4 regions of the Streptomyces sp. NPDC017676 genome follow, and region 3 is predicted to be linked to each of the others. Evidence: riboswitches for the same ligand, from Rfam matches in the RefSeq annotation. Region 3 holds a riboswitch; each other region holds the start of a gene.
The links. Region 3 has a riboswitch for cyclic di-AMP ahead of ACH4LD_RS04750 (M23 family metallopeptidase). Riboswitches for the same ligand answer to the same signal wherever they lie in the genome.
Positions count from the first base shown of each region.

Region 1: another riboswitch for cyclic di-AMP. It lies ahead of ACH4LD_RS10150 (peptidoglycan DD-metalloendopeptidase family protein); the one in region 3 lies ahead of ACH4LD_RS04750 (M23 family metallopeptidase).
Region 2: another riboswitch for cyclic di-AMP. It lies ahead of ACH4LD_RS18970 (C40 family peptidase); the one in region 3 lies ahead of ACH4LD_RS04750 (M23 family metallopeptidase).
Region 4: another riboswitch for cyclic di-AMP. It lies ahead of ACH4LD_RS22270 (M23 family metallopeptidase); the one in region 3 lies ahead of ACH4LD_RS04750 (M23 family metallopeptidase).

Region 1 covers NZ_JBIRJA010000004.1:19,191-26,857, forward strand. The annotation lists gene ACH4LD_RS10140 (tyrosine-protein phosphatase) at 1-342, opposite strand, end outside; gene ACH4LD_RS10145 (alpha-galactosidase) at 515-2,590, shown strand; cyclic di-AMP (ydaO/yuaA leader) riboswitch at 2,861-3,053, shown strand; gene ACH4LD_RS10150 (peptidoglycan DD-metalloendopeptidase family protein) at 3,059-3,970, shown strand; gene ACH4LD_RS10155 (SGNH/GDSL hydrolase family protein) at 4,197-4,982, shown strand; gene ACH4LD_RS10160 (AraC family transcriptional regulator N-terminal domain-containing protein) at 5,077-5,982, opposite strand; gene ACH4LD_RS10165 (TetR/AcrR family transcriptional regulator) at 6,084-6,704, opposite strand; gene ACH4LD_RS10170 (Glu/Leu/Phe/Val dehydrogenase dimerization domain-containing protein) at 6,761-7,667, opposite strand, start outside.
Region 2 covers NZ_JBIRJA010000008.1:125,674-133,340, forward strand. The annotation lists gene bioB (biotin synthase BioB) at 1-835, opposite strand, end outside; gene ACH4LD_RS18950 (8-amino-7-oxononanoate synthase) at 983-2,110, shown strand; gene ACH4LD_RS18955 (DUF397 domain-containing protein) at 2,188-2,409, opposite strand; gene ACH4LD_RS18960 (helix-turn-helix domain-containing protein) at 2,419-3,279, opposite strand; gene ACH4LD_RS18965 (ATP-binding protein) at 3,492-3,947, shown strand; gene ACH4LD_RS18970 (C40 family peptidase) at 4,706-5,179, opposite strand; cyclic di-AMP (ydaO/yuaA leader) riboswitch at 5,183-5,411, opposite strand; gene ACH4LD_RS18975 (hypothetical protein) at 5,753-6,058, opposite strand; gene ACH4LD_RS18980 (ATP-dependent Clp protease proteolytic subunit) at 6,066-6,701, opposite strand; gene ACH4LD_RS18985 (S1C family serine protease) at 6,956-7,667, shown strand, end outside.
Region 3 covers NZ_JBIRJA010000002.1:75,894-83,560, reverse strand. The annotation lists gene ACH4LD_RS04765 (GNAT family N-acetyltransferase) at 1-1,340, opposite strand, end outside; gene ACH4LD_RS04760 (HPr family phosphocarrier protein) at 1,517-1,798, shown strand; gene ACH4LD_RS04755 (GntR family transcriptional regulator) at 2,003-2,689, opposite strand; gene ACH4LD_RS04750 (M23 family metallopeptidase) at 2,888-3,643, opposite strand; cyclic di-AMP (ydaO/yuaA leader) riboswitch at 3,656-3,817, opposite strand; gene ACH4LD_RS04745 (M16 family metallopeptidase) at 4,054-5,442, opposite strand; gene ACH4LD_RS04740 (M16 family metallopeptidase) at 5,439-6,842, opposite strand; gene ACH4LD_RS04735 (DNA topoisomerase (ATP-hydrolyzing) subunit A) at 7,102-7,667, shown strand, end outside.
Region 4 covers NZ_JBIRJA010000009.1:395,250-402,916, forward strand. The annotation lists gene ribA (GTP cyclohydrolase II) at 1-17, opposite strand, end outside; gene ACH4LD_RS22250 (MarR family winged helix-turn-helix transcriptional regulator) at 123-650, opposite strand; gene ACH4LD_RS22255 (dihydrofolate reductase family protein) at 733-1,863, shown strand; tRNA gene ACH4LD_RS22260 (tRNA-Met) at 2,015-2,088, opposite strand; gene ACH4LD_RS22265 (PP2C family protein-serine/threonine phosphatase) at 2,213-3,394, shown strand; cyclic di-AMP (ydaO/yuaA leader) riboswitch at 3,637-3,802, shown strand; gene ACH4LD_RS22270 (M23 family metallopeptidase) at 3,814-4,851, shown strand; gene ACH4LD_RS22275 (aldo/keto reductase) at 4,948-5,892, shown strand; gene ACH4LD_RS22280 (PrsW family intramembrane metalloprotease) at 5,953-7,248, opposite strand; gene trmB (tRNA (guanosine(46)-N7)-methyltransferase TrmB) at 7,291-7,667, opposite strand, start outside.

The sequences.
Region 1 (7,667 bases), on a different contig from region 3:
GATCGCGCGCAGCTGGTCGAGGTCGCCGTCGCGGACCATCTTCCAGAACTCGGCGCCGTCCGCCGGGTCGCTCAGCGGCAGGTTCACGTTCCGCACGCCGGGCAGCTCGACGTCCGGCCCTTCCAGCTTCTGGTCGGCCGCGTTGCGGAAGTCGAAGATCGTGTGCAGGCCCAGGGAGGAGAGGAAGGCCGCGTCCTCCTCCGTCGCGTGCGCCAGGTGCCCGCTGCGGAACAGCACGCCGTACCGCACCCGCCGCCCGTCCGTGGTCGGCAGCCCGCCCACGTCACGGAAATTGCGCACTCCGGCCAGCTCCGGCTCGGTCGACGGGACCTGCTGCGTCACGGGGGCTCCTCCCGGTCGGTCCCCGCCGTCGCGGCTCGTCGGCGGGCGCTGAGTCGACCATACGGCATCGATTTCCTCGGGCAATGAGTTGTCCACAGGCATTGTCAGAGGGGTCCGCGGCCCTTGATGATGTTGGCACTTGAGCGGATCTGTTGGCACCTGTGAGGTCTCGATGGTGGACATCGCCGAAAACGGTCGTACGTGGCTCCTGTCGGGCCCCAGCAGCAGCTATGCACTGCATCTCACCGACGCGGGCGAGCTGCTCCATCTGCACTGGGGGCCACGGATCGCCCTCGCCGACGCCGAGGCGCTCGCGGTGAGCCCGCTGCCCGGCTACTGGCCCTTCGAATCCCCCCTCGACGGCCGGGAGGAGTACCCCGTCGAGGGCGGCCCCCGCTTCGTCCGCCCCGCCCTGTCCGTGCGCACCGAGGAGCGGCGCGGCACCGAGTGGCGCTTCGTGGCGTACGACACCGCGCAGGACGACGAGCTGCGGCTGCGCTTCGACGACGACGGCGTGGCGATCACCCTGCACTACCGGATGCGCGGAGACGTCGTGGAGCGCTGGGTGACCGTCGAGAACGGCGGCCATGCGCGCGTGGAGCTGCTGCGGGCCGACGCGGCCACCTGGACCCTGCCCGACCGCGAGGGCTGGCGGCTGTCCCAGCTGCACGGCCGCTGGGCCGCCGAGTCCCGGCTCACCACCGCCCCCCTCACCTACGGGGAGAAGGTCATCGGCAGCCGCCGCGGCCACACCGGTCACCAGCACCTGCCCTGGGTCGCCCTGGACACCGACGCCACCGAGGAGCGCGGCGAGGTCTACGGCTGCGCGCTCGGCTGGTCCGGCTCCTGGCGCATCGCGGTCGCCCAGCTCCCGGACGCGCGCGTGCAGATCACCGGCGGCGCCGGTTACGACGACTCGGGCCTGCTGCTCCTCGCGCCCGGGGAGTCGTACACCACCCCGGTCTTCGCGGGGCTGTGGAGCGACGGCGGCTTCGGCGGCGCGAGCCGGGCCTGGCACGCCTACCAGCGGGCGCACGTCATCCCGGACGCCGAGCGGGACCGGCCCGTGCTGTTCAACTCCTGGGAGGCCACCTTCTTCGACATCTCCGAGGAGCAGCAGCTCGCGCTCGCCCGCCGGGCCGCCGAGATCGGGATCGAGCTGTTCGTCGTCGACGACGGCTGGTTCGGCACCCGCACCAGCGACCGCGCCGGCCTCGGCGACTGGACGCCCAACCCCGACCGCTTCCCGCACGGACTCAAGCCGCTCGCCGACCAGGTGCACGGGCTCGGCATGCAGTTCGGCATCTGGGTCGAGCCCGAGATGGTCAACCCGGACAGCGACCTGTACCGGGCCCACCCGGACTGGGTGCAGTACCAGCCGGGACGCAAGCGGACGGAGCTGCGCAACCAGCTCGTTCTCAACCTCGCGCGCGAGGACGTCCAGGAGTACCTGTGGGAGCAGTTGGACACCCTGCTGTCCAGCGCCCCCATCGACTATGTGAAGTGGGACTTCAACCGCTGCTTCACCGACGCCGGCTGGCCCGGGGAGCCGTACCCGCAGCGCCTGTGGGTGGACCACGTCCGCGCCCTGTACGCCCTGCTGGACCGGCTGCGGGCCGCGCACCCCGGGGTCGCCTTCGAGTCCTGCTCGGGCGGCGGCGGCCGGATCGACCTGGGCGTGCTCGGCCGCACCGACCAGGTGTGGACCTCCGACAACACCGACCCGCTGGACCGGCTCGCCATCCAGCACGGCTTCACGCACATCCATCCCGCGCGCGTGATGGCGGCCTGGGTCACCGACAGCCCGAACACCCAGCTCAACGGGCGGGTCAGCTCGCTGCGCTTCCGGTTCGTCAGCGCCATGGCGGGCGTGCTCGGGGTCGGCGGCGACCTGACGGAGTGGAGCGCACAGGAGCTGGCGGAGGCCCGGCGGTGGGTGGAGCTGTACAAGGAGATCCGCCCGGTCGTGCAGCACGGAGAGCTGTACCGGCTGCGGCCTCCGGCAGGAGGTCTGAGCGCCGTGCAGTACGTCCGGGGGGAGGAGACCGTCGTCCTCGCCTGGCTGCAGGCCCAGAGCTACGGCGAGCCGGTGCCGGCGGTGCGGCTGCGCGGGCTCGACCCGACGGCATCGTACGAATGCCGCGAAACGGGCGAAGTGCACCGAGGTGCCGTACTGCTGCACCACGGGCTGCGCACCGGACTCAAGGGCGACCTGGATGCGACGGTCATCCGACTGCGCCGCATCTGACTTTTCTGTCCGCATTGGTGCCTTCATTCCAACTCGCCGCGGAATGAGGGCCCCTGCGGAAGTGGCGCGTGAGGAGGGTCATATCCGTGACCGTCCGTCGCGCGTCATGTCCACGTAATTCCGTTTCTGTAAAACCGAATTGGAAGAGAGAAGGGGGCGGGAATTCACGGTCGGTGACCGTGGATTCCCGTATCCGATCATCCGGAACCGGAACAACGGGAACCGACTGCTTGTTTCCGCGCGTCCTGCTCGCTTACGTTCGCCACCGACCCGGGCGGAACGCCGAATCCTGCCGCCGTCCGGACTCCCCACACATGACCCGCGTCGGCAGGAGCGGGGGACCCACCAGGTACGACGGCCTGTCCGGTCTCCGCGACAGGCCAGGGGTGCAGCCGTGCCGCGCACGGCCGGGCAGCTCCAGCCCGAACCCGACAGCTCACCTCGCAGGCGCCGGAGAGGAATTGCGCCATGCCTGCCAAGGGTAAGCACCGACGTCCCAAGACCCCGCGTTTTTCCCGCTCCCTCGCCGTCGCCGGAACCGGTGGCGCCGCCCTGGCCCTGCCCCTCCTCGGGGCCACCGGAGCCCATGCCGCGACCCCCGCGCGGTCCGCCCCCGGAACGGCCGTACACCACCTTCACGACGCGGTGGAGAAGACCGCCGCGCAGCAGGACGCGGGCGTGCGCACCTACACCGTGCGCAGCGGCGACTGCCTCGCGACGATCGCCCGGGACCAGCACGTCAGCGGCGGCTGGCAGCGGCTCTACGACGACAACCGGCAGGCCGTCGGCGCCGACCCCGGCCTCATCCACCCGGGCCTGAAGCTCAGCATCGGCGGGAAGGCCGCGCCGGCCACCGCGCAGCCGGCGACCCCCGAGTCCACCGGGCCGGCGGCCCCGAAGCGCACGGACTCCGCCGCGCCGGAGGCCGCCCGGCAGGCCGCGCCGAAGCCCGCCGCCCAGCCGGCCTCCGCCGGTTACACCCTCCCGGTGGCCGGGGCCACCGTCGGCACCGGCTACCACGTCGCCGGCAGCATGTGGTCCAGCGGCTACCACACCGGCGTCGACTTCGTCGTCCCGGCCGGCACCCCCCTCAAGGCCGTCGCCGCGGGCACCGTCGTCTCCGCGGGCTGGGGCGGCGCGTACGGCAACCAGGTCGTCATCAAGCTGAGCGACGGCTACTACGCCCAGTACGGCCACCTCTCCCAGCTGTCCGTCTCCGCCGGCCAGACCGTGACCGCCGGTCAGCAGATCGGCCTGTCCGGCGCCACCGGCAACGTCACCGGCCCGCACCTGCACTTCGAGATCCGCACCACGCCGGACTACGGCTCGGACGTCGACCCGGTCGCCTACCTCCGCTCGCACGGTGTCGCCGTCGGCTGACGCCGCCCCCCTCGCACCACCTGCCCGCCACGCTGCCGAAGGCCGGACCCACGATCCCCGGGTCCGGCCTTCGGTGTACCGTGCAGCTTCTATTCCTGGCTTTGCGAACTATTTAAGAGTGGCTCATCTCACCATTCGTCAAGCCCTGCTTACGGTCGCGTAGGTCACATCCGAAGGTGAATCATGGTCCGACGTGGCAGACGATTCGAAGAGTGACAGCAGATCAGTGATCGGGTCGTACGTGGCGGTGGGGGACAGCTTCACCGAGGGCGTCGGCGACCCCGGCCCCGACGGGGCGTTCGTGGGCTGGGCCGACCGGTTCGCGGTGCTCCTCGCCGACCGGCGTCCCGAGGGCGACTTCCAGTACACCAACCTCGCCGTGCGCGGAAAGCTGCTGGACCAGATCGTGGCCGACCAGGTGCCCCAGGCCCTCGCCCTGGCCCCGGACCTGGTCTCCTTCTGCGCGGGCGGCAACGACATCATCCGCCCCGGCACCGACCCCGACGAGGTGGCCGAGCGCTTCGAACGCGCCGTGGCCCGGCTGACGGAGGCCGCCGGCACCGTGATGGTGACGACCGGTTTCGACACCCGGGGCGTCCCCGTCCTCAAGCATCTCCGCGGCAAGATCGCCACCTACAACGGGCATGTCCGTGCCATCGCCGACCGGTACGGCTGCCCCGTCCTCGACCTGTGGTCCCTCAAGTCCGTGCAGGACCGCAGGGCCTGGGACAACGACCGGCTGCACCTCTCGCCCGAGGGGCACACGCGCGTGGCGCTGCGCGCGGGACAGGCCCTGGGCCTGGACGTCCCGGCCGACCCGGAGCAGCCGTGGCCGCCGCTGCCGCCCCGGGGCACGCTGGAGGTCCGCCGCGACGACGTCCAGTGGGCCCGGGAGTACCTCGTCCCCTGGATCGGCCGACGGCTGCGCGGTGAGTCCTCGGGCGACCACGTGACCGCCAAGGGCACCCTGTCGCCGGACGACATCAAGATGCGGATCGCTTCGGTGGCCTGACCCCGCCGACCCGCCACCCGCCACGGCCCGTGCCGGCACCACCGGCGCGGGCCCCGCCGTTCCGGGGCGGAACGCCCCCCCGTGGTCCGGCCGCTCAGGGCAGCACGCCCACGGGGGTGCGTACGACGGTCCGCAGGCGGGCCGCGTCCTGGCTGGGGGGCGTGCCGAACTGGCGGCGGTACTCCCGGCTGAACTGCGACGGGCTGTCGTAGCCGACGCGCCGGCCGACCCCCGTGACGTCACCCGGGTGGGTGGCGAGGAGCAGCCGGGCCTCCTGGAGCCGGATCTGCTTCTGGAACCGGATGGGGCTCATCGCGGTCACGGCCTGGAAGTTGCGGTAGAACGCGGAGACGCTCATGCCGGACATGCGTGCCAGGTCCTCCACCCGGAACGGCTCCGCGTAGTGCTCGCGGATCCAGCGCACGGCCCGGGAGATGTGGCTGAGGCCGCTGTCGGCCAGGCCGAGCTGGCGCACCGTCGCCCCCTGGTCGCCGGTGATCAGGCGCCACAGGATCTCGCGCTTGACCAGCGGAGCCAGTACGGCCCGGTCGCGGGGCTCGTCGAGCAGGCGCAGCAACCGGACGACCGCGTCCAGCAGCGCGGGCGGAGCGTCGCTGACGGCGATCCCCGAAGGCGTCCCTCCGCCGGCGCGCGGGGCGTCTCCGGCGCCGGCCAACAGCAGCAGTTCGGCGATGGCGGACGGTTCCAGGACCAGACCGAAGCCGAGGGCCGGCCGCTCGGGCCCGGCCTGGAGGAACTGCCCGGTGACGGGCAGGTCCACGGACGCGACCAGGTACTGCCCGGGGCCGTACTCGTAGACCCGGTCGCCCAGCGCGAGGCGTTTGGCGCCCTGGGCGATGACCGCGAGCACGGTGCCGGACATGGAGAGCGCCGGCGGCTCCGACCGGTCGGCCTTCGAGACGAGGACACCGTCGATGGCGGTGGTCCAGTCGGGTCGGGCGTGCCGGGCCAGCAGGGTGCGGAGCTCTTCGTGGTGCATACGTCCATTGCAGCACCGTTCCCGCGGAGCCCGGCAGCGCTGTCGCCGCGTCCGCGGTGCGGGGCCCCGGCCGCGCCGGCGGTTCCGGGAGGGCCCGATCGTCAGCGTTGCCTGTCGGCCAACGCCTCCCGCCCCAGGCCCAGTTCGCGAGCGAGAGCGTCGTCCACCCACTCCTGCGCCCGGGACCGGGGCACCGCGCCCGGGTACGACGTGAGCTGTACCGCCAGCCCGTCCAGCAGCGCGGTCAGCCGCAGTGCCGTGCCGGCCGGGTCCGCGCAGGCGAACTCACGGGCCGCCACGCCCTCGGCGATGACGTCCGCGATCGCCGCCTTCCACTGCTCGTCCAGCTCCCGGGTGACGTCCCGCAGGGCGGGCTCGCGCAGCGACACGGCCCAGCCCTCGATCCACAGCCGCCAGCCCTTGGCCTGCCCGGTCGGCGCGTACCAGCGCACCGCCGACCGCAGCCGGCGCAGCGCGGTGGTCCGCCGGCCCAGCAGCTTGCGCAGGCGCGCGAGGTCGTCCTCGGCCGCGTAGGTGAACGCGGCGGCCACCAGCTTCTCCTTCGTGGAGAAGTGGTACAGCACCAGCGCGTTGCTCACACCGAGGGTCGCGGCCACGTCGGCGATCCTGACCGCCGCCACGCCCCGCGCCTCGATCTGCTCGATGGCCGCCCGCAGCAGCTCCTCCCGCCGCTCGGCCACGCTCAACCGCACTCTCGCCACGCGGTCACCCTAGTCGTTGACCCCGTCGCCACCGAAGCCGTCGCGTGGCAGGCCCGTCACCGGTACCACCCGAACCGTTCCGCGATCACCGGCAACCGCTCGGCCGCCAGGGCGTGCGCGGCCGCGCGCGGGGTCGTACCGTCGGCCTCCGCGCGGTCCAGCATCCGGCCGGTCAGGGCGCGCATCGAGCGCCGGATGTGCCCGAACGCCTCGTCGGCGTCCGCGCCGATGTCACCGAACAGGGTCCACCACCACCAGGCGTTCGTCGCGGAGTTGACCACCACGTCCGGCAGCACCGTCACCCCGCGCGCGGTCAGCAGCGCCTCCGCATCGGGCACGACGGGCATGTTGGCGGCCTCGACGATCCAACGCGCCCGGACCCGCTCCTGGTTCGCAGGGTCGACGGCGTACGACACGGCGGCCGGCACCAGCACCTCCGCCTCCACGGACAGCCAGGCGTCGCCGGGCAGTTCGCGGTCGCCGGGGCGCAGCGCGCCGCGGTCCACGGTGCCGTAGCCGTCCCGCGCCGCCAGCAGCGCCTCGACGTCGAGCCCCGCCGGGTTGGCGATCGTGCCCTTGATGTCGGCGACGGCCGCCACCGTCAGGCCCGCGCGCGCGAGGAAGCGCGCGGTGGCCCCGCCCATCGTGCCGAGACCCTGCACGGCGACCCGGGTGCCCGGATACGGCACCGCCGCCCGGTCCAGGGCCGTCAGCACCGACTCGGCGACCCCGCAGCCGCCCGCCAGCTCGTCCAGACCGATGCCGTCCACCTCCACCGCGAAGGCGTCCGCGAGCCGTTTGCGGGCCGTCGCCTCGTCGTCCAGCAGCGGATAGACCGCCTGGACCGAGGAGACCAGGCCCGCCTCGGCCGCCGCGCGGTCCACCAGCTCCTGGCTGAGACCCAGGTCCTCGCCGGTGGTCCAGCAGCTCTCGACGTACGGCCGCATCGCGCGCAGATACCGG
Region 2 (7,667 bases), on a different contig from region 3:
CCTCACGGCCGCCCGCGATCCGGACCTCCACGTCCGGGCAGACGAACCGGACCATCGCGAGGATCCGCAGGCAGCGCTGCGGAGTGAGGTTCCACTCCTTGGCCAGCGGGGTGCCCTCGAAGGGGATCAGGAAGTTCACGGGCACCGAGTCCGGGTCCAGCTCACGCAGCGAGAACACCACGTCGACCAGGTCCTCGTCGCTCTCGCCCATGCCCGCGATCAGGCCCGAACAGGCGGACAGGCCGGCCGCGTGCGCCTTGTGCACCGTGTCCACCCGATCGGCGTACGTGTGGGTGGTGGTGATGTCCCCGTACGTGGACTCCGAGGTGTTGAGGTTGTGGTTGTACGCGTCCGCGCCGGCCTCGCGCAGCCGTTCGGCCTGGCCGTCGGAGAGCAGGCCGAGGCAGGCGCACACCTCGACGCCCTCGTTCTGCTCCTTGATGGCCTTGATGGTCTGCGAGACCCGGTCCACGTCCCGGTCCGTCGGGCCGCGTCCGCTGGCCACCAGACAGACCCGCTTGGCTCCGCCCGCGAGGCCCGCCGCGGCGGCCTGGGAGGCCTCGTCCGGCTTGAGCCAGGTGTACTTCAGGATGTCGGCCTTCGAACCGAGCCGCTGGGAGCAGTACGAGCAGTCCTCCGGGCACAGGCCCGACTTGAGGTTCACCAGATAGTTGAGTTTCACCCGGCGCCCGAACCAGTGCCGGCGCACCTTGCCGGCCGCGGCCACCACGTCGAGCAGGTCGTCATCGGAGGTGGCCAGCACGGCGAGCGCTTCCTCGCGGGTCGGCAGCTCGCGCCGAAGCCCCTTGTCCACCAGCGTGTTCAGCAGGTCCATGGGGCCTGATCCTGTCCTACGGGACCGCCCCGGGCCAAGGAGACTTCGCACAACGGAGCAGGTTCACCGTGTGGGTATTGCCACACCCTGGGTAGCCGGCCGTACCGCTAGGGTCTGTCCGCTACCTACAAAAGCACCGGAGGACCCATGGCGTTCGGCTGGATCGACGAGCAGGCCGGGGCGCGCCGCCGCGCCGGACTGGTCCGCACCCTGCGTCCGCGCCCCGCCGACACGCCGCTGCTGGATCTGGCGAGCAACGACTACCTGGGCCTGACCCGCCATCCGGAGGTCGTCGAGGGAGCGGCCGGGGCCGCCCGGACCTGGGGCGGCGGCTCCACCGGTTCCCGGCTGGTCACCGGTACGACGGTCCTGCACTCCGAACTGGAGCGGGCGCTGGCCGCGTTCTGCGGGTTCGAGGCGGCCCTGGTGTTCTCCTCCGGGTACGCCGCCAACCTCGCCGCGGTCACCGCGCTCGGCCCGCACGGCTCGCTGATCGTGTCCGACGCGGGCAACCACGCCTCCCTCATCGACGGCTGCCGGCTCGCCCGGGGCGAGACGCAGGTCGTCGGGCACGCCGATCCCGAGGCCGTGCGCAAGGCCCTGGCCACGCACACGGGTGCCGCGATCGTCGTCTCCGACACGGTGTTCTCCGTCGACGGGGACCGGGCACCGCTGACCGCGCTGGCCGAGGCGTGCCGGGAGCACGGCGCGGGACTGGTCGTGGACGACGCGCACGGGCTCGGCGTGCTGGGCGAGGGCGGCCGGGGCGCGCCGTACGCGGCCGGGCTCGCGGGCGCCGAGGACGTGGTCGTCACGGCCACCCTGTCCAAGTCGCTGGGCAGCCAGGGCGGGGTGGTGCTCGGCCCGGCCCGGGTGATCGACCACCTGGTCAACGCGGCCCGGACGTTCATCTTCGACACCGGCCTGGCACCGGCGGCGGCCGGTGCCGCGCTGGCCGCGCTGCGGCTGCTGGAACGCGAGCCCGAAAGGGCGGCTCGGGCCCGCGAGGTGGCCGCGGAACTGTACGCACGGCTGACCGCCGCGGGTCTGGAAGCGGTGCGTCCGGACGCCGCGGTGGTCTCCGTGCGGGCTCCTTCCTCGGAGCGGGCGGTGCGCTGGGCGGCCGACTGCCGTACGGCAGGCCTGGCCGTGGGCTGTTTCCGTCCTCCCTCCGTGCCCGACGGCATCTCACGGCTGAGGCTGACCGCCCGGGCGGACCTCTCCGGGGCGGAGATCGAACGCGCTGTACGAGTGATCGGCGAAACGCGACCATGAGTCGGCGTACACGGCCGTGTGTCGCACGAGGGTGACGAACGGGGGACGGGTCCGGATCAGGGGCGGGTGACCCCTGATCAGATCCTGGTGACGAACTCCGCCCAGCTGCCGGCGGAGAAGAGCAGCGCGGGTCCGGCGGGGTTCTTCGAGTCGCGCACGGCGAGCAGTCCGGCCGCGGGGCCGGAACGCGGCCGGGCCGTCTCCACGCAGTTGTTCGCGCCCGTGCTGTAGCTGCTGCGCAGCCAGCGCACGGCGTGCAGGTCGGTACTGGCAGGGACGTTCCGAGGCAGAGCTGACATGGTGCCTCCTTACGCGCCGTCACCTATCCCGGCGATGTAGTCCAACGATTCCTCGGGGGAAAGGGCGTGGAACTGAAGGGTGTTGAAGGCCTCGGAGTAGGCCATGAGGTCTTCTTTCCGCTCCAGGTAGAGGCTACTCGTCAACTGGTCGAGAACAACCACGTCCAGATCAGAAGTGCTCGGAAATGAGAAGATAACGAAAGGCCCGGTGAGTCCGACATGCGCCCCCGCGGCGAACGGCAGCACCTGGAGCCGTACCTGGGGCAGCCGGGCCGCCTCCATCAGCCGTTCGAGCTGCCGGGCCATCACCTCTGGGCCACCGACCTCGCGGCGCAGCACCGCCTCGTCCAGTACGGCGCTCAGCACCAGCGGCGGATCGGACCGCAGCACGTCCTGCCGGGCCAGGCGCACCTCCACCAGCGTGTCCAGGCGGTCCTCGTCCAGGTCCTTCACGGCCGCCCGGGTCACCGCGCGGGCGTACTCGGGCGTCTGGAGCAACCCCGGCACCACGGTCGTCTCCAGGGTGCGCATCGCGCTCGCCTGCGACTCCAGGCTGATGAAGTCGCGATAGGTGGGCGGCAGCACCCCGCGGTAGGCGTGCCACCAGCGGTGACGGCCGCCCGCGTCCTCCGCCCCCGCCAGCATCAGCAGCAACTCGCGCAGATGCGTGTCCCGCACCTGGTAGGCGTCGAGCAGTAACCGCAGATCGGCCGGTTTCACACCGCTGGCGCCGGTCTCGATGCGGCTCACCTTCGACTGGTGCCAGCCGACCAGCCGGGCGGCCTCACCGCTCGTGAGCCCCGCACCGGTGCGCAGCATGCGCAGTTCGGCGCCCAGTTTGCGGCGGCGCACTGCCGGACCGTTCTGCATGGGCTCCTCCTTACTCCTTCCGGGCCGCCCACATACGGTCTCGCGTCGCAGAGTTCACCGCTTCGAGCGACAGATATATGCATATCTTGGTGGATCGCTCCCTGTGACCGCGCGTTGGTGGCAGTCTGGCGAACAAGCACCAGTCCGGGACCGTACTCGAACCCTCCGCCACATGTCGGACCACGGCCCCATGGGAAAGGGACGACGTCGCCATGGCAGACCACCTGGAAGCATCCGTCACTCTGCCGAGCGATCCAGCCTCGGTCTCGGCCGCCCGCTCCTACGTCGTGGGCACCCTGGCGGAGTGGGGCCTGCCGTCCGACACCGACGTCGCCGACACCGTGCGGCTCATCGTCTCCGAACTCGCCACGAACGCCGTACAGCACACCTTCGGCCAGTCACCCACCTTCACGGTCGACATCGCGCTGCACCATGACGAACATCTGCGCATCGGCGTCACGGACAGCCATCCTCGCTTCCCGAAGAGACTGCCCGCCGCCGTCCAGCAGGACAACGGCCGCGGCATGGTGATCATCCGCTGGCTCACGGCCGAGTGCGGCGGCAGACTCCGCATCCGCCCCACGCGAGAGGGCGGCAAAACGGTCTCGATCGAACTCCCCTGGACGCTCCCGACGGCCCCGGTACCGGCGCGCCGGCAGGAGCCCTAGCCGTCCGGACAGGGCCGGGGTGTCCGTGCCCCTCTCCCGGCCGAGCGGCACACGGCAGGCACACGGCGGCCGGCGGCTCGGCGCGCCCGGTCGGCGTCTCCCCAGCCCGGTGCTGACCAGCGCTCCGTGACGGCGGACGTACCTCCGGCGGCCGGGAAGGTGCCGAGCCCTGGCGCGCCCCCGATGAGCCCGGTGAGCCGCGCCAGTTCGTTCCGGGCCGGCTTCGGCTCGCGCGGCCGCCGGGACTGGACGGCCGGCGGGACTGGGTGGCCGGCGCGTGACCGAGCGGGTCGGCCGTCCGGGTGATCGGGCGGACTGTGCCGCCGGGCCGTGGTCGGTGCCGGACCGGTCGCCATGGGAGGCGCCGGTTTCACCGTGGTCGTACGCGACGTCCCCGCACCGCGCCGGCGCGGTCCGCGGGACCGGCGACGGCGGGCGGACTCCCGGTGCGCACCGCCCTGGCAGTGACCGGCGTCGCGGCCGTCCTGGCCGCCGGGCCCGCGCGTTCCGGGCGCCCCCGTTGCCGGGCGGCGCCCCTGTGCTCCAGCTCGGGGGTGCGCACCGCGTGGCGCTCCCACGGCCCACGCAGAGGCCGGAGGAAGCCGTGGTCGGGGACGCCTGTCCGCCCCGGCAGGCGTCCGCGGCGGCCCCGGGCCGCCCGTGGGTCCCGGGCGGGCGCCGGGGCGGCGCCGGGAGCGGCCCTGCTGCTGGAACCGCTGTCGGTCTGGGGGCGGGTCCCTGCCCGGCCTGAGGGCGGGTCAGCTGACCCGGCCGTACCAGACGCTCTTCGTCCAGATCTTCTCCAGCTTCACCACGTCCCCGGTCTTCGGGGCGTGCCAGATCTTGCCGTGACCGGCGTAGATGCCGACGTGGTAGACGTACGAACCCGAGTGGAAGAAGACCAGGTCGCCCGCCTTGCGGCTCCTGGAGGAGATGTGGTGCGTCTTGTTGTACTGCTGGGCGGCGGTGCGCGGCAGCTTCTTGCCGGCCTTCTTGTAGGAGTAGAGCGTCAGCCCCGAGCAGTCGAACCGGCGCGGCCCGGTGGCTCCCCACGCGTACGGGGCACCCTTCTTCGAGGCCGCGACCTTGAGTGCTTTCGTCGCCAACGTCGCGGCGGAGGCGTCGGTGGCGAGGCCGGGCACCGCGATCGAGCCGCCCACGGCGGCGAGGGTCAGAGCCGAGGCCGTGCCGGCCCGGGCCATCAGCGGCGGGACACGATTGAGCGCAGTCATGCGCAACCCTTCGTCAGCCGCCTGTGAAGGATGACCTGTCGGATTCGGGCTGGCGAAGTTGCCCGGCCGCGTTGCCACGGCTTCACCCCAAGGGTTGCCCGGAGCCGACGACCGTCCGTGGTGCGGACGAACATCTGTTCCGGCGACCCGTCTTGCTCGGGTCCTCCACTCCTGCCGATCCACTCCGTCGACCGGTCATCCGGGCGGCGGCAGGACTCGGCGTCCGCCCGGATCGCCCCGCCGCGGTGGCGGGGGCTTGTCGTCAGACACGGATCTTGGCTTACGACTGTCCGAAAATCCCAACGGAATCGGGGATTTGTGGCGTTACTCACCACTCACCCGTTCGGGTGGACACTGCTCTGTTCGAGCGTCCGTCAGATCCCGGACGTAGCCCCCGACCTGGGGCGAAGCGCCTCTCAGCGGCTCATGCGGTGGCGCTTGGCGCAACTCGGAAGGCCCGGAAAACGATCTGGATGTACACCGGTCGGCGGTACGTCGTTCGGGCCGTTTCAAGTGCCGTCCGAACGACGCGTGTCGACGCGTGGGGCCCACCGAGCCCGAGGAGCGTCCGGCTCAGCCGACGCCGTCCGGCGGGAGCGCGACGCGAGCGGCCCGGCGCTCACCGTCCAGCACCCGCAACGCCCGTGCCAGCGTGTCCCCGTGCAGCTCCGTCTCGCCCCGCTGGTGCATCAGTGCGAGCGCGTCCCGCAGCTCTGCCGCCTTGCGCACCAGGGCCTGGGCCGCGCGCAGCCCGCGGTAGGTGTCCCCGGGCCGGGCCGGGTTGATGCGGCCCAGCAGGTCGACCGCCTCCAGGTAACGGTCGATCAACTCACCCTCCGCGCAGGTCAGCGCGGGCAGCGGTGGGAGGTCCGGCAGCATGAGCGGCTCACCTCGCGTCCGGTGCGCCGGGCGTGTCCCGGCGGCTCGGCACGATGCCGTCCACCAGACCGTAGGCGACCGCCCCGGCGGCGTCCAGGATCAGGTCACGCTCCAGATCCTCGTGGACCTGCCCGGCCGTGCGCCCCGTGTGCCGCGCGAGCATCTCCGCGAGCGTCGCGCGGATCCGGGTCAACTCCTCCGCCTGGATGAGCAGGTCGCTGGGCTGTCCGCGCACCGGCTCCGGCAGCGCGGGCTGCTCGATCACCATGCGGGCGCCGGGCAGGGTGAACCTCTTGCCCGGCGTGCCGGCCGCGAGCAGCACCGCGGCCGAGGCGGAGGCCTGGCCCAGGCAGTAGGTCGCCACGTCGCAGCCGACGTACCGCATCACGTCGTAGATCGCCGTCATGGCGTCGAACGAGCCGCCCGGCGAGTTGACGTACAGCGTGATGTCCCGGTCCGGCGCCGTGTGCTCCAGGTACATGAGCTGCGCCGTCACGTCGTTCGCCGCCGCGGTGTCGACCGGCGTGCCGAGGAAGACGATCCGGTCCTCGAAGAGCTTCGCGTACGGATCGAGGGTGCGTGTGACGCTCCCCGTGCGCTCGGTGAACTCGGGCAGGACATGTCGGGCGGACGGTCGGAGCATGGGCACACCCTTCCTCGCAGCGGAGCCGCCTTCGGCGAGCTCTCTGTAAAAAATGTACAGGACGTACAGTGAGTTGGGGGGCTGGACACCGTAACGGTTCATCAGGACAGCGCATGGACGCGGGCCTAAGCTGGAGGTGTAAGCGATCATTTCCGGGCTGGTCCCGGTGGGTGCCGCCCGTCGTCGGAAGGCTCCACACCGTGGGTGCGAAAGTCAGAGCCGCGCTCGTCGGAACAGCGGTCGCGTCATTGGTCATGGGCGGAACGGTGGCGAACGCGGCCCCGTCGGACGATTCGCCGCAGGACATCTTCGAGAAGGCCGCGCCGGGCACCGTCCACGTGATGGGCGAGACCAGGGTGGGAAGTGGCTTCATCTACGACGCCGACAAGGGGCTCGTCGTCACCAACGCGCATGTCGTCGCGGGGGAGAACGCCCTCAAGGTCGTCGTCCAGGACAAAGGGGAGGTGCCCGTCCGGATCCTGGGCACCGATCCGTGCGAGGACGTCGCCGTCCTGCAGTTCAGTACGCCGCAGGAGGACCTCAAGGCGTTGGAGTTCGCCGACAGCCGCGACGTCAGGGCCGCCGATGCCGTCACGGCCATCGGCTACCCGGCGTCCTTCGAGAAGAACGTGGAGGCGCAGAAGCCCGTCTACACCGCGGGCAGCGTCCAGTCGCCGAACGTGCCGGCGGATCCCTCGCCCTCCCTGCCCCACTACGCGGACACGATCCAGCACTCCGCCGCGATCAACCCAGGGAACTCCGGAGGGCCGCTCCTCGACGCCGACGGCAAGGTGATCGGCGTGAACACTCTGGGGAACCCCGAGGCGGAGGGGCAGTACTACTCGATCAGCAGTGACCACGTGCGCCCGCTGCTGGACGGGCTGGCCTCCGGTGAGAGGCACAACGACCCCGGTTGGCAGGTCGGCTCCCTGGACGACCCGGACCTCAGCGCCCCCTACCGCGACG
Region 3 (7,667 bases):
GTCCGCCGGGCCAGGCGGTTGAACTTGCGGGGGTTGCCGATGGACTCCAGGTACATGAGGACGACGTCGGTCTCGGGGTCGTCGTACCAGTACTGGAGGACGTCGTTGCCGGAGACGTCGGCGCGGTTGCCGGCGGACACGAAGGTGGAGACGCCGGTGACGCCGGTGACGCCTCCGCCGCGCCGGTGCAGCCGGGAGAGCAGGGCGATGCCGATGGCGCCGGACTGGGCGAACATCCCGATGCGGCCCGGCCGGGGCATCTCCGGGGCGAGGGAGGCGTTCAGCCGGACGTCCGGGGCGGTGTTGATGATCCCGAAGGCGTTCGGGCCGATGATCCGCATGCCGTACGCGCGCGCGGCCCGGACGAGGGCCCGCTGCCGTTCGCGTCCCTCGGGCCCGCTCTCGGCGTAGCCGGCGGAGAGCACGACCAGCCCCTGGACGCCGTGTTCCCCGCACTCGGCGACCACGGCGGGCACGTGCGCGGCCGGTACGGCGACGACGGCCAGGTCGACATGCCCGTCGATGTCCCGCACCGAGCGGTGCGCGGGCACCCCGTCGACCTCCTTGAGGTCTTCCGGGAAGGCCTTGTTCACGGCGTACAGGCGGCCGGGGTAGCCGGCGTCGCGGAGGTTGCCGAGGACGCCGCGGCCCACCCCGCCGGGGGCACGGCCGACACCGACGACCGCGACGGAGCCGGGCGCGAGGAGCCTCCGTACGGAACGGGCCTCGGCGCGCTGCTCCCGCGCGCGCTGCACGGCGAGGGAGCGGTCGGTGGGTTCGAGGTCGAACTCCAGGCGGACGACGCCGTCCTCGAAGCTGCGTTTCTGGGTGTAGCCCGCGTCCGTGAACACCTTGATCATCTTGGTGTTGGCGGGCAGCACCTCGGCGGCGAAGCGGCGGATGCCCCGCTCGCGCGCGACGGCCGCGATGTGCTCCAGCAGGGCGGAGGCGACCCCGCGGCCCTGGTGGGCGTCCTGCACCAGGAAGGCGACCTCTGCCTCGTCCGCGGGCGCGGTCGCGGGCATGCCGTCGGTGCCGATGCGGTCATAGCGTACGGTGGCGATGAACTCGCCGCCGATGGTGGCCGCGAGTCCCACCCGGTCCACAAAGTCGTGGTGCGTGAAGCGGTGGACGTCCTTGGCGGAGAGCCGTGGGTACGGCGCGAAGAAGCGGTAGTACTTCGACTCGTCCGAGACCTGCTCGTAGAAACTGACCAGGCGGTCGGCGTCATCAACGGTGATGGGCCTGATGCGCGCGGTGCCACCGTCGCGCAGCACCACGTCCGCCTCCCAGTGGGCGGGGTACTGGTGCCGGTCCTGCCGGTCCGCCGAGGTCTGCATGGGCCCCAGAGTACGGCTCGCGTCGGACAACGTCGCGAGGCAGTCTGTGGAGGACGGGAAGCCGGACCGAGGCCGCGGTCCGGTGCCACACCGGAGGGGACGGACGTCCGCTCCGGACACGCTTCACGATATGGGAAACTGGTCTAGACAACCTGAACACCGAAGGGCAGCAACACATGGCTGAGCGCCGCGTCAACGTCGGCTGGGCCGAGGGCCTCCACGCCCGCCCCGCCTCCATCTTCGTCCGAGCCGCCACGGCCGCAGGCGTCCCGGTGACGATCGCCAAGGCCGGGGGCAACCCCGTCAACGCGGCCTCCATGCTGGCCGTCCTGGGCCTGGGTGCCCAGGGTGGCGAGGAGATCGTCCTCGCCTCCGACGCCGAGGGCGCCGACGCCGCCCTGGACCGTCTGGCCAAGCTGGTCTCCGAGGGCCTGGAAGAGCTGCCCGAGACCGTCTGAGCGACCACCGCACAGAGCGCCGGAGCCGCGTTCGCCTTTCGGGGCGGCGCGGCTTCGCCGTATCCGGACGCACGCGGCCCGGCGTGCCGTGGATTTACCGCCCGCCGGCGCCCGGCGAACTCCGGGGAATTTCGGCACGAGTGAATTCGGGCAGCAGGAAATACGCCGCCCGGAAATACCTCTTCTTTGTATACGGTGCGCTTGTTAATGCCGCGGGCCCGACATGTTTACGGCATGTTGCGAAGTCCTCACCCGCTCCGCGGCGGGAGAAAACCGCAACCGGTGCGCGCCCGTCCCACGCTCGGCGTGCAGGGCCGTGAGCGCCCGCGCGCGCTCCGCGTCGCCGCGCGCCACCGCGTCCACGATGGCACCGTGCTCCGCCCAGGACTCCACCGGGCCGGTCGGTGCCTCCACCGTGTACATCCAGGCGATCTTGTGCCGCAACTGGGTGAGCATCGAGGTCAGCGAGGTGCTGCCGGAGGCCTGGGCGAGCGTCTCGTGGAACCAGCCGCCCAACGAACGCAGGTCCTCGTTGCTGCCCCTGCGGGCCCGCTCCTGGCCCAGCCGGACCAGACCGCGCAGCACCTTCAGATGCGCCTCGGTGCGCCGCTGGGCGGCCCTGGCGGCGCCCAGCGGCTCCAGCAGCGTCCGCATCTCCAGCAGGTCGGCGGCCTCCTGCTCGGTCGGCTCGGCCACGCACGCGCCCGCGTGCCGGCGCGTCACCACGAAGCCCTCGGCCTCCAGGGTGCGCAGGGCCTCGCGCACGGGGACGCGCGAGACGCCGTAGCGGCGGGCCAGGACCTCCTCGGTGAGGCGGCTGCCGCGCTCGTGGACACCCGCGACGATGTCGTCCCGGATGGCCGTGCACACCGAGTGCGCCGGAATACGCATGACCGACCTCCGTCTTAATCCCCGTGAAACGTCGACGATGGACGTGTGTTCCGTGACTCTATTCCAACGAACCGGAATTTCCGACGCCGGGCCCTAATCCATGGCTATTTTTTGGACAGCGGATCCGGCGGACACCGCGGAAAACGGCGAAAGCCCCGGCTCGGTGAGCCGGGGCCTCGGACAGACGTGCGGTCGGTGTCAGACGCGCACGCCGTGCTTGCGGAGGTAGGCGACGGGGTCGACGTCCGAGCCGTACTCGGGGGTCGTGCGCGCCTCGAAGTGGAGGTGCGCGCCGGTGACGTTGCCGGTGGCACCGGACAGGCCGATCTGCTGGCCCGCGACGACCTTCTGCCCCACCGTGACCCCGATGGACGACAGGTGCCCGTACTGGGTGTACATGCCGTCGGCCATGCGGATCACGACCTGGTTGCCGTACGCGCCGCCCCAGCCCGCCGAGACGACCGTGCCGGAACCCACCGCGTGGACGGCCGTGCCGCTGGCCGCGTGGAAGTCGATGCCGGTGTGCGAACCGGAGGACCACAGGGAGCTGCTGGCCTGGTAGGCGGTGGAGACGTAGGAGTGCGCGATCGGGGCGACGAACATGTTCAGCCGCTTGCGCTCGGCCTCGCGGGCGGCCCGGGCCTCGGCGGCGCGGATCTCCTGGGCCCGCTCGGCCGCCGCCTTCACCGCGGCCTCCTCGGCCGCCTTCTGCTCGGCGGCCTCCTGCTGCGCGGCGGCCTGCGCGCCGATCTCGTCGGCGACGTCCTCGGACACGGCGACGACCGGGGTGAGGCCGGTCTGCTCCGTGGAGTTCTCGGCGGCGAGCGCCGGGGAGGCGGCGAGGGTGCCGATCACACCGGTGGTGGTGAGGGCCGCGACGCCGGCCGCCTGAACGGTGGTCCGCTTGACCCGGCCGGGCTTGCGGTGCTTCCCGGTGGCGCACATGAACGCCATGAAGTGGCTGGTCCTTTCCTTCCCTCTCGCCTACCGGGTTAGCTGACGGGTTCGGAGCAGGAAGGTCTCCTACGGGCCCCCTCGCGCATCGCGCGGGCGCCCGATTCACCCCAGGGACGGTGGGTCCCCGGCTCCCCTGGCTCGCGCCGTACGGGGACTCGGCGATGACTGTCCGGTGCCGCGGGTGCGGCGCACTGCCTGACGAACAGCCCGGACGAAGCTACGCAAGCGCGCTGTCAATCCTCAAACGCATCCCGGATTTTGTAGCGCATCCCACAGGGCAGACAGGCAACCTCCGCCCCAAAACGGGCATCTGAGGGACGAGTGGAACAACGAGGGGCCCTGACGACCCGTAGGTCGCCGGGGCCCCACGCGCGCGTGCCGTCATCCGGCCGCCACCACGGTCGCGTCTACTCGGCCGCCACCACGGTCACTTCACCGATGCCCAGCGCCTCCACCGGCGCCTTGATCTGCGAGGCGTCACCGACGAGGACGGTCACCAGGCGGTCCACCGGGAAGGCGTTCACGACGGCCGCGGTGGCCTCCACCGTGCCCGTGGCCGCCAACTGCTGGTACAGCGTCGCCTGGAAGTCGTCGGGCAGGTGCTGCTCGACCTGGTCCGCCAGCGTGCTCGCGACGGCCGCCGCGGTCTCGTACTTCAGCGGCGCCACACCGACCAGGTTCTGCACGGCGACGTCCCGCTCGGCGTCGGTCAGGCCGTCCGCCGCGACCGTGCGCAGCACCTTCCACAGGTCGTCCAGCGCCGGGCCGGTGTTCGGGGTGTCCACGGAGCCGCTGATGGCGAGCATCGCCGCGCCCGTGCCGTCCGGCGCGGACCTGAGGACCTGCCCGAAGGCCCGCACGCCGTAGGTGTAGCCCTTCTCCTCGCGCAGCACGCGGTCAAGGCGGGAGGTGAGGGTGCCGCCGAGGCAGTACGTGCCGAGCACCTGGGCGGGCCACACCCGGTCGTGCCGGTCGGGACCGATCCGGCCGATCAGCAACTGCGTCTGGACCGCGCCGGGCCGGTCCACGATCACCACACGCCCGGTGTCGTCGGCGGTCACCGGCGGCACCGGACGGGGCTCGCCCGGGGTGCCCGTCCAGGCGCCCAGGGTGTCGCCCAGCAGCGCGTCCAGGTCGGTACCGGTCAGGTCGCCGACGACGACCACAGTGGCCGTGGCAGGCCGCACATGGCGGTCGTAGAAGGCGCGGACGGCCGCCTCGTCGATCTTCTCGACCGTCTCCTCGGTGCCCTGACGCGGACGGGACATGCGCGAGGTCGCCGGGAACAGCTCCTTGGAGAGCTCCTTGGCGGCCCGGCGGGAGGGGTTGGCCAGCTCGTGCGGGATCTCGTCCAGGCGGTTGCGGACCAGCCGCTCGACCTCGCTCGCGGCGAAGGCGGGCGCGCGCAGGGCGTCGGCGAGCAGACCGAGGCCCTTGGCCAGGCGGGAGGCCGGGACCTCAAGGCTGAGCCGGACGCCGGGGTGATCGGCGTGCGCGTCGAGGGTGGCGCCCGCGCGCTCCAGTTCGGCGGCGTACTCCTCGGCGGAGTGCTTGTCAGTGCCCTCGGAGAAGGCCCGCGCCATGATCGTGGCGACGCCGTCCAGGCCGGCCGGCTCGGCGTCCAGCGGCGCGTCCAGCAGCACCTCGACGGCGACGACCTGCTGGCCCGGACGGTGGCAGCGCAGCACGGTCAGGCCGTTGTCGAGGGTGCCGCGCTCGGGCGCCGGGAACGCCCACGGCTTGGCCTCGCCGGGCCGCGGCTGGGGGTGGAAGTCCATGGTGGCGAGCTCGGTCACTTGGCCGTCTCCTCGTTCTCGGTCTCTTCGCGGCCCGCCTCTACGGTCGCTTCGTGCTCGGGGTCCTCGGGGACCCCGGCGTCCGGGGCGGCCTCCGGGGACTTCGGCTCGTACACGAGGACCGCGCGGTTGTCGGGGCGCAGGCGTGCCTCGGCGACCTCCTGGACCTCCTCCGGGGTCACCTCCAGGACGCGCTTGACCGCGGTCAGGGCGAGCTGCGGGTCGCCGAACAGGACCGCGTACCGGCACAGTTCGTCGGCGCGGCCGGCGACCGTGCCGAGCCGGTCCAGCCACTCGCGCTCCAGCTGGGCCTGGGCGCGCTCCATCTCCTCGGGCGTGGGGCCCTCCGCGGCGAAGCGGGCCAGCTCCTCGTCGATGGCGGCCTCGATGACCGGCACCTCGACGTCACCGGAGGTCTTCACGTCCAGCCAGCCCATGGACGGCGCGCCGGCCAGGCGCAGCAGGCCGAAGCCGGCCGCGACGGCCGTCCGGTCCCGGCGCACCAGCCGGTTGTACAGGCGGGAGGACTCGCCGCCGCCGAGGATGGTCAGGGCGACGTCGGCCGCGTCGCACGCGCGCGTGCCGTCGTGCGGGAGCCGGTAGGCGGCCATCAGGGCGCGCGCCGGGACCTCCTCCACGACGACCTCGCGCAGCTGCTCGCCGATGACGTCCGGCAGGGAGCCGTCGCGGGGGGCGGGCTTGCCGTCGTGGGACGGGATGGAGCCGAAGTACTTCTCGATCCAGGCGAGGGTCTGCTGGGGGTCGATGTCACCGACCACGGAGAGCACCGCGTTGTTCGGTGCGTAGTAGGTGCGGAAGAACTGGCGGGCGTCCTCCAGGGTGGCCGCGTCCAGGTCCGCCATCGAGCCGATCGGCGTGTGGTGGTACGGGTGGCCCTCCGGGTAGGAGAGCGCGGTCAGCTTCTCGAAGGCGGTGCCGTACGGCACGTTGTCGTAGCGCTGGCGGCGCTCGTTCTTGACGACGTCCCGCTGGTTCTCCATGGACTCGTCGTCCAGGGCGGCCAGCAGCGAGCCCATGCGGTCGGCCTCCAGCCAGAGCGCCAGCTCCAGCTGGTGGGCGGGCATGGTCTCGAAGTAGTTGGTCCGCTCGAAGCTGGTGGTGCCGTTCAGCGAGCCGCCGGCGCCCTGCACCAGCTCGAAGTGGCCGTTGCCCTTGACCTGCGCGGAGCCCTGGAACATCAGGTGCTCGAAAAGGTGAGCCAGGCCGGTACGCCCCTTGACTTCGTGGCGGGAGCCGACGTCGTACCAGAGGCAGACCGCCGCCACCGGGGTCAGGTGGTCCTCGGAGAGCACCACGCGCAGACCGTTGGCCAGGCGGTGCTCGGTCGCTGTCAGGCCCCCGGAGCCTGCCTCGGCTGTGGTCGTGTGACCCATGGGCATGTACGTCCCTTCGCGAGCGGAGGCGGTTGATGGAAACCGCGGTTTTCCTGCCGTTCCTGCCACTGTATGCAAAGCGTGCGGGGCCCCGGCGAAGTTCCCGCGGCACGTACGCCCAGAGCGGATATCGCCACCCTGCCGGGGCCCGGCCCCCGGCCCCGGCAGGTCCTGTGGAACCGGGTCGCGGCACAGGTTGTCAGTGCGTCGGTCCACAATGGTCCGCGTCAGTTCCGTCCATCCTTTCAGCAAGGAGCCGGCAGCGATGGCCCGCCGCAGCACGAAGACCCCGCCGCCCGACGATTCGTTCGAGGAGAGGATCCTCGACATCGACGTCGTGGACGAGATGCGTGGCTCCTACCTGGAGTACGCGTACTCGGTCATCTACTCGCGCGCCCTGCCGGACGCCCGTGACGGCCTGAAGCCGGTCCACCGCCGGATCGTGTACCAGATGAACGAGATGGGCCTGCGCCCCGAACGCGGCTACGTGAAGTGCGCCCGCGTCGTCGGCGAGGTCATGGGCAAGCTGCACCCGCACGGCGACGCGTCGATCTACGACGCCCTGGTGCGCATGGCGCAGCCCTTCTCCATGCGCGTGCCGCTGGTCGACGGCCACGGCAACTTCGGCTCGCTGGGCAACGACGACCCGCCGGCCGCCATGCGGTACACCGAGTGCCGGATGGCCGAGGCCACGAGCCTGATGACCGAGTCGATCGACGAGGACACGGTCGACTTCGCGCCGAACTACGACGGCCAGGAGCAGGAACCGGTGGCGCTGCCCGCCGCCTTCCCGAACCTGCTGGTCAACGGCTCCTCGGGCATCGCGGTCGG
Region 4 (7,667 bases), on a different contig from region 3:
GCGGGGATGTCGGGCATGCGGGTCCTCCCGGACAGTTGCTTCAGATTTGAAGCAGCGGTTCGCTTGGACCCTACTCCTGCTTAAAAGTTAAAGCAATCATCGGCCCCGGCGGCCCGGCCCGCTCAGGAGGACGCCGGGGGCGACGAGCAGGACGAACGGCGCCGCCACGGGACGTCCTCGGCGCCGGACTCGTCGCCCTCGCCCTGCAGCCCGCGCGCGATCCCCGTGCAGATCTCCTCCAGCTGCCCCACCTGCTCCGGGGTGAGCCGGTCGAACAGGGTGCTGCGGACCGTCTCGACATGCCCGGGTGCCGTACGCTCCAGGACGGCCGTCCCCTCGTCCGTCAGCACGGCGAGCGAGCTGCGCTTGTCCCAGCGGCAGTTCTCCCGGCGCACCAGGCCGTCCCGCTCCAGCCGGGTCACCACGTAGGTGAGCCGGCTGCGGGTGATCTTCAGCGTCTCGGCGAGATCGGTCATGCGCAGCCGCCGGTCGGGGGCCTCGGAGAGGTTGGCCAGCACCGAGTAGAACAGGTGGGGCATGCCGCCCTCCTGCTGGAGCTGCCGGTCGATGGCGTCCTCCAGGAGCCGGGAGGCGGCCATGTAGGCGCGCCAGGCGCGCTGCTCCTCGGGGGTGAGCCAGCGGGTCGTCATGCCGCCAGTGTAAGTTGTTTAAAACTTGAACCAAGCCCGTCCGCCCGGACGAGTCCGTCCGCCTCCGGAAGAGAGGGCGCCGATGCCCCTGCCGTACGTGCTGCTGTCCGCCGCCGTCTCCCTCGACGGCTACCTGGACGACACCGGCCCCGAGCGCCTGCTGCTGTCCAGCCCGGCCGACTTCGACCGGGTCGACGCGGTACGGGCCTCGGTCGACGCGATCCTCGTCGGCGCCGGCACGATCCGCGCCGACAACCCCCGCCTGCTGGTCAACTCCGCCGAGCGGCGCGCGGCCCGGGTGGCGCAGGGCAAGCCGGAGTACCCGCTGAAGGTCACGGTCACCGCCACCGGCGACCTCGACCCGGACGCCAACTTCTGGCACACCGGCGGCGACAAGATCGTCTACACCACCGACCAGGGCGCCGAGCGGGCCGCCCGCCGCCTCGGACGCACCGCAGACGTCGTCCCGCTCGGCCCCGACCTGGACTGGCGGGCCCTGCTGGAGCACCTGCACGACGTGCGCGGCGTCGGCCGTCTGATGGTCGAGGGCGGCGGCACGGTCCACACCCAGCTCCTGCACCAGGGCCTCGCCGACGAACTCCAGCTGGTCCTCGCCCCGCTCTTCGTCGGCGATCCGGTGGCACCCCGCCTGTTCGGGCCGGGGGCCTACCAGCCCGGACGGCTGCGCCTGCTCGACACCCGCCGGATCGAGGACGTCGTGCTCATGCGGTACGTGCCCACGGCGCCCGGCGCCGGGGCGGTCGCCACCGCCGCCGACCGCCACTGGCTGCGGACCGCCTGTGAACTCGCGGCGCTGTGTCCGCCGTCGGAGACGGCGTTCAGCGTCGGCGCGGTGGTGGTGGCCGCCGACGGCACGGAGCTGGCGCGGGGATACTCCCGTGAGGGTGCCGATCCGGTGGTGCACGCGGAGGAGGCGGCGCTCGCGAAGATCGATCCCGCCGACGCGCGGCTCGCCGGCGCCACGGTGTACAGCAGCCTGGAGCCCTGTGCCCGGCGTGCGTCCCGGCCGGCTCCCTGCGCCGAGCTGATTCTCCGGGCCGGGGTGCGGAGGGTGGTCACCGCGTGGCGTGAGCCGGACACGTTCGTGGCGGGGGCCGACGGAAGCGGGGTTCTGGTCGTCGGGGGCGCGCAGGTCGTCGTGCTTCCCGAGCTGGAGGAGCTCGCCAAGGCGCCGAACGCCCACTTGCTGTGAGCGCCCGCCCGTCCGCCGGCGGAGCCTGGTGGGCGGGCGCGGGTGCGTTGTGGCTGGTCGCGCGGTTCCCCGCGCCCTGACGGGGCACGGCGGCGGGCCGGAAACGACTCAGGGCCCGGAATCCGCTGGATTCCGGGCCCTGAGTCTTCAGTAGCGGGGACAGGATTTGAACCTGCGACCTCTGGGTTATGAGCCCAGCGAGCTACCGAGCTGCTCCACCCCGCGTCGTTGTGACTCCAGTGTACGCCATGCGCGGGACCGCTCGCACACCCCTTTCGGCCCACACCGGTCGCCGCCCGCCCCGGGGCCGGGAAACCTGGAGGTACGTCGGACAACCGGGAGACACGCGGTGCGCCCTGGAAAGGTGGAGGAGAGCCCGTACGCCAGGGCGGGCGGCCGGCTCCCCGGCGACCCCGTGCCCGACCCGGGCCTCGGCGACGAACCGGTGCCGGTGCGTGCCCGCCGCCGTCCGAGCCCCCGTGCCCTGGCCCGCGCCCTGCCCGCCCTCCTCCTCGTCTGCGGTGTCCTGTACGGCCTGCTCGCCCCGGACGACTTCACGGCCGTCCCGTTCTTCACCGCGGCCCCGCTGGCCGCCGCACCCTTGTCGGCGCTGCGCACCACCGTCCTGACCGGCCTCGCCTCCCTCGCCGCCGCCTACGCCGTGCACACCGACGCCGGGGTCCACCCGGCCGTGGGCACCCTCACCGACGTGGTCACCGTCGCGACGGTCGCCCTGCTGGCCGTCGCCATCAACCGGGTGGTCCGCCGGGGCGACCGGCGGCTCGCCTCCGCCCGGGAGATCGCCGAGGCCGCCCAGCGGGCCGTCCTGCCGGAGCCGGACGAGCGGATCGGCGGCTACGAGATCGCCGCGTGCTACGAGGCCGCACGGCAGGACGCGTTCATCGGCGGCGACCTGTACGCGGTGCAGGACAGCCCGCACGGCGTCCGGCTGGTCGTCGGGGACGTGCGCGGCAAGGGCATGGGCGCGGTCGCCGCGGTGGCCGTGGTGATCGGCGCGTTCCGGGAGGCGGCCGAGCAGGAGGCCACGCTGGAGGCGGTCGCCGAGCGGCTGGAGCGGGCGCTGGCCCGCGAGGGCACCCGGCGCGACGGGATCGACGCCTTCGAGGGGTTCACCACCGCGGTCCTCGCCGAACTCCCGCACGGCGACGGCGTCGTACGGATCGTCAACCGCGGTCATCCGCCACCGCTGCTGCTGCACGCCGACGGCACCCTGCGCGCGCTGGTCCCCGCGGAGCCCGCGCTGCCGCTCGGCATGGGCGATCTCGGCCTGTGGCCGGACCGGGCCACCGAGACCGCCTTCCCGAGCGGCGCGACCCTGCTCTTCCACACCGACGGCCTGTCCGAGGCCCGGGACGCCCACGGCCGGTTCTACGACCCCGAACGGCGGCTCGCGGGGCGCACCTTCCCCGGCCCGGCCGCGCTGGTCGGCCGGCTCGCCGAGGAGGCGCGCCGGCACTCCGGGGGCGGCATGACCGACGACATGGCGCTGCTCGCCGTACGCCGGTCCTGAGCGTCACCGAAGGTGACCGGGCGAGCGCCGTGCGCATAACATCTGAGTCACCATCAAAACCAAAAGTGACTGCTGAACGGAGCCGATGCCCGGTCAACTCGCCCGTTTTGCCGGTGTAGTGGCCGATAACTCCGCCGGTAAAGACGTGACTGATCAAGCCGAACGGCTTGGAAAGTGACTGGCAGGTCTATTAACGTTCGATAACGCAGCGCGGTCGTCACAGCCGTCACAAGAGGCGGCTCCGTGCGCACGCGCCGAATCCCGCGAGGGAGCCGGGGAACCACCACCCTGGGGTGAATCACGCGGATGCCGCCGTGAACTCACGGAGTCCACGACCGGTATACGCGCGTAGGAGACCTTCCTGCTCCGAACCCGTCAGCTAACCCGGTAGGCGAAAGGAAGGAAAGGAGTACGCCCGCGTGGCGTCCAACCGGTCTGTCCCAGAAGCCCCGTTCATACCGGCACAGCGCGAGCCCGAGACCTTCGGGTACGGCGCCTACCACGCCGAGGAGGGCCCCTGGGAGGAGTGGAACCCCACCGAGGAGTCCGTCGCCCCGGTGCGCGGCCGGCATCGCGTCGCCAAGCAGCGCGGCGGCTTCGCGCGCAGCTCCACCGTCCTGGGCGTCGGCGTCATGGCCGCGGTCGGCGCGGGCGGCATGGCCAGCGCCAACACCGGCAAGCCGCCGGTCTCCATCTCCCTGCCGGACCTGCCCTCGGTCGGCTCCCTCTTCCACGACGACTCCGCCGACCCGCAGCCGGCCGAGGCCGCCACGGCCACGCTGAGCACCGTCGGCGTGACCACGGCCGCCGGCGAGGACAGCGCCGACGCGGGCGAGGCGCTGCGCAACCGGATCATGGCCCAGGCCGAGCAGCAGCAGGGCCAGGCCGAGAGCAAGGCCACCGCCGCCGCGGTCGCCGCCGCCGAGAAGCAGAGCGCCGACGCCGCCGCCCAGGCCGAGAAGGAGGCCGCCGCCAAGGCCGCCGAGGCCAAGGAGAAGGCGGAGGCCGCCGCCGCGAAGAAGGCCGAGGAGGAGCGACTGGCGAAGCTGGCCGCGCAGTACACGCTGCCCACCTCCTCGTACACGATCACCTCGACCTTCGGCCAGGCCGGCGGGATGTGGTCCTCCGGCTACCACACCGGCCTCGACTTCGCCGCCCCCACCGGCACCCTGATCAAGGCGGTGCACAGCGGCACGATCACCGAGGCGGGCTGGGCCGGCTCCTACGGCTACCGCACGATCCTCACCCTGGACGACGGCACCGAGCTGTGGTTCTGCCACCAGTCCTCGATCAGCGTCTCCGTCGGCCAGAAGGTCACCACCGGCGAGGTCATCGGCCGCGTCGGCGCCACCGGCAACGTCACCGGGCCGCACGTCCACATGGAGGTCCACCCCCACGGGCAGGCCACCGGCATCGACCCGATGGCGTGGCTGCGCGACAAGGGCCTCAACCCCTGACGGTCCCGTCCCGCGCGGGAACCTCTGCGGGAACTTGGCGAGAACTCCGCCCCGGCGGTGGGATGCGATCACCCACCGCCGGTGTTGACATGACGTATGACGTCACTTCGTAAACTCGGTTCCTCCGACCTTGAGGTCTTCCCGCTCTCCCTGGGCGGCAACGTCTTCGGCTGGACCGCCGACGAACAGACCTCCTTCGCCGTCCTCGACGCCTACACCGCCGCGGGCGGCAATTTCATCGACACCGCCGACTCCTACTCCGCCTGGATCGAGGGCAACCAGGGCGGCGAGTCGGAGACGATCATCGGCAAGTGGGTCAAGGCCCGCGGCAACCGCTCCGAGGTCGTGATCGCCACCAAGGTCAGCCAGCACCCGGAGTACCAGGGCCTGTCCGCCGCCAACATCAAGGCCGCCGCCGACGCCTCCCTGCGCCGCCTGGGCACCGACCACATCGACCTCTACTACACCCACTTCGACAAGCCCGAGGTGCCGGTCGAGGAGATCATCGGCGCGCTGGACGAGCTGGTGAAGGCCGGGAAGGTGCGACACATCGCCGCCTCCAACATCAGCCCCGAGCGGCTGCGGGCCTCGCTCGACTTCTCCGACCGCGAGGGCCTCGCCCGCTACGTCGCCCTCCAGCCGCACTACAACCTGGTCTCCCGGGACACCTACGAGGGCCCGCTGCAGGACCTCGTCGCCCGCGAGGGCCTGTCCGCCGTCCCGTACTTCTCCCTCGCCTCGGGCTTCCTCACCGGCAAGTACCGGCCCGGCAGGAGCGTCGACAGCGCCCGCGCCGAAGGCGCCCGGAAGCACGCGGAATCCGAGCGCGGCCAGAAGGTCCTCGCGGCCCTGGACGAGATCGCCGCGGCCCACGAGGCCCCGGTCGCCACGGTCGCCCTGGCCTGGCTCGCCGCCCAGCCCACGGTCACGGCCCCGATCGCCTCGGCGAGGACCGTGGAACAGCTTCCGGCGCTGCTGGGGGTCGCGGAGCTGAAGCTGACGGACGCCGAGGTGGCCCGGCTGACGGAGGCGTCGGCCTAGCCCGTCCCACCCCGCGACGGCGCGGCCCGGCGGTGCCGAAGCACCCCGCCGGCCCCCTGACTACGTCCGGTACGGGTTGTACGCGGGATACGGCACCGCCGCGTACCCGTACGGCGCCGCCCCCCAGTACACCGGGGCGGGAACGGACGCCCGGCTCGCGTACTCCAGCGCGGGCCGGGCGACCGCCCTGCGCTTCCACAGCTCGTCCAGCAGCTCCCGCTCCCGGACGACGAAGTCGGGGCCGGCCTTACCCTTCCGCCCCCGGTGCCGCAGGAACGCCAGCGAGGTCGCGTACGCCTCGTACCGGGCCACCTCGCGTGCCGCCTGGCGCCCGTGGTGGTGCCGGGCGTAGTCCCGGGCCATCCGGCGCGCCCGCATCGACCCGAGCGCGAACGGCTCGGCCGGCCCCAGCCACCCGGCCAGCACGTACGTGGGCAGCTCCGCCCGCACGGTCCGCAGCTCCCGCTGCCGGGTCCAGATCGCGAGCCACGTCACCACCGCGAACGCGGGCACCATGAAGGCGCCGTAGACGGCGAAGAAGCCGTACTCGCCGAAGGTGGAGGAGCCGTTCCAGAAGGCGTGCATGCCCATCGCGAGCAGCAGCCCGCAGAACGGCAGCAGCACCCGCCGCGCGTGCTGCCGCTCGGCGGACAGCGCGGCGACGCCGAAGCCGATGCCGGTGAGGACGGTGAACAGGGGGTGCGCGAACGGGGACATCACGATGCGCACGAAGAAGGTGGCGGCGGTGACGGAGGCGATGCCGCGGTCGCCGGTGAGCTGGTCGGTCCCGAAGGCCGTACCGAGGTAGAGGATGTTCTCGGTGAACGCGAACCCGGTGGCGGTGACGCCCGCGATCACCACCCCGTCCACGATCCCGGTGAAGTCACGTCGGCGGAAGAGGAACACCAGCAGGACGGCCGCGGCCTTCGCGGACTCCTCCACGATGGGGGCTATCACGGTCGCGCCGAGCGTGTCGGCACTGGCCGGATCCGCGGTCGAGGTGGCTATCCACTTGGTCGCGAAACTGTTGGCCACGATGGCGATCAGCGCCGCCGCACAGGCCCCCCAGGCGAAGGAGAAGACCAGGTTCCGCCAGGGGCCCGGCTCCACCCGGTCCAGCCACCGGAAGGCGGCCATCAGCCAGGGCACGGGCAGCACGGCCAGCCCCAGACCGACGAGGAAGCCCTCCGTGCCGGTCTGCCGCCGTACGAGCGCGAGGATGACCAGGCCGGACAGGGCCAGCAGGGAACTCAGTGCTCCGTACCGCACCCACCTGCGCTGCCACCAGTGCGGGTGGCGGAGCACACCGTCGCCGGGGCTCGGGGGACACGTCGGAAACGGAGGACTGGTGGCCACGGCATCGACCCTAACGGTGGCGGGACGAGGGGCTGGAACGGATTACCGGTCCTGCTCAGCGGTGCTGTGCGGGACGCGCCGGAACAGCAGGTCGTTCACCACATGTCCCTTGTCCAGTCCCTGTCCCTCGAAACGGGTCAGTGGCCGGAACTCAGGGCGTGGCGCGAAACCGCCGTCCGCCTGGGTGTTCTCGAAGTCGGGGTGGGCGCTGAGCACATCCAGCATCTGCTCGGCGTACGGCTCCCAGTCGGTCGCGCAGTGCAGGAGCGCGCCGGGCCTCATCCGGGACGCGGCGAGCGTCAGGAACTCGGGCTGGATGAGCCGCCGCTTGTGGTGCCGCTTCTTGGGCCAGGGGTCGGGGAAGTAGACGCGCAGCCCGTCCAGCGCGTCCGGGCGGAGCATCTCCCGGAGCAGGATGA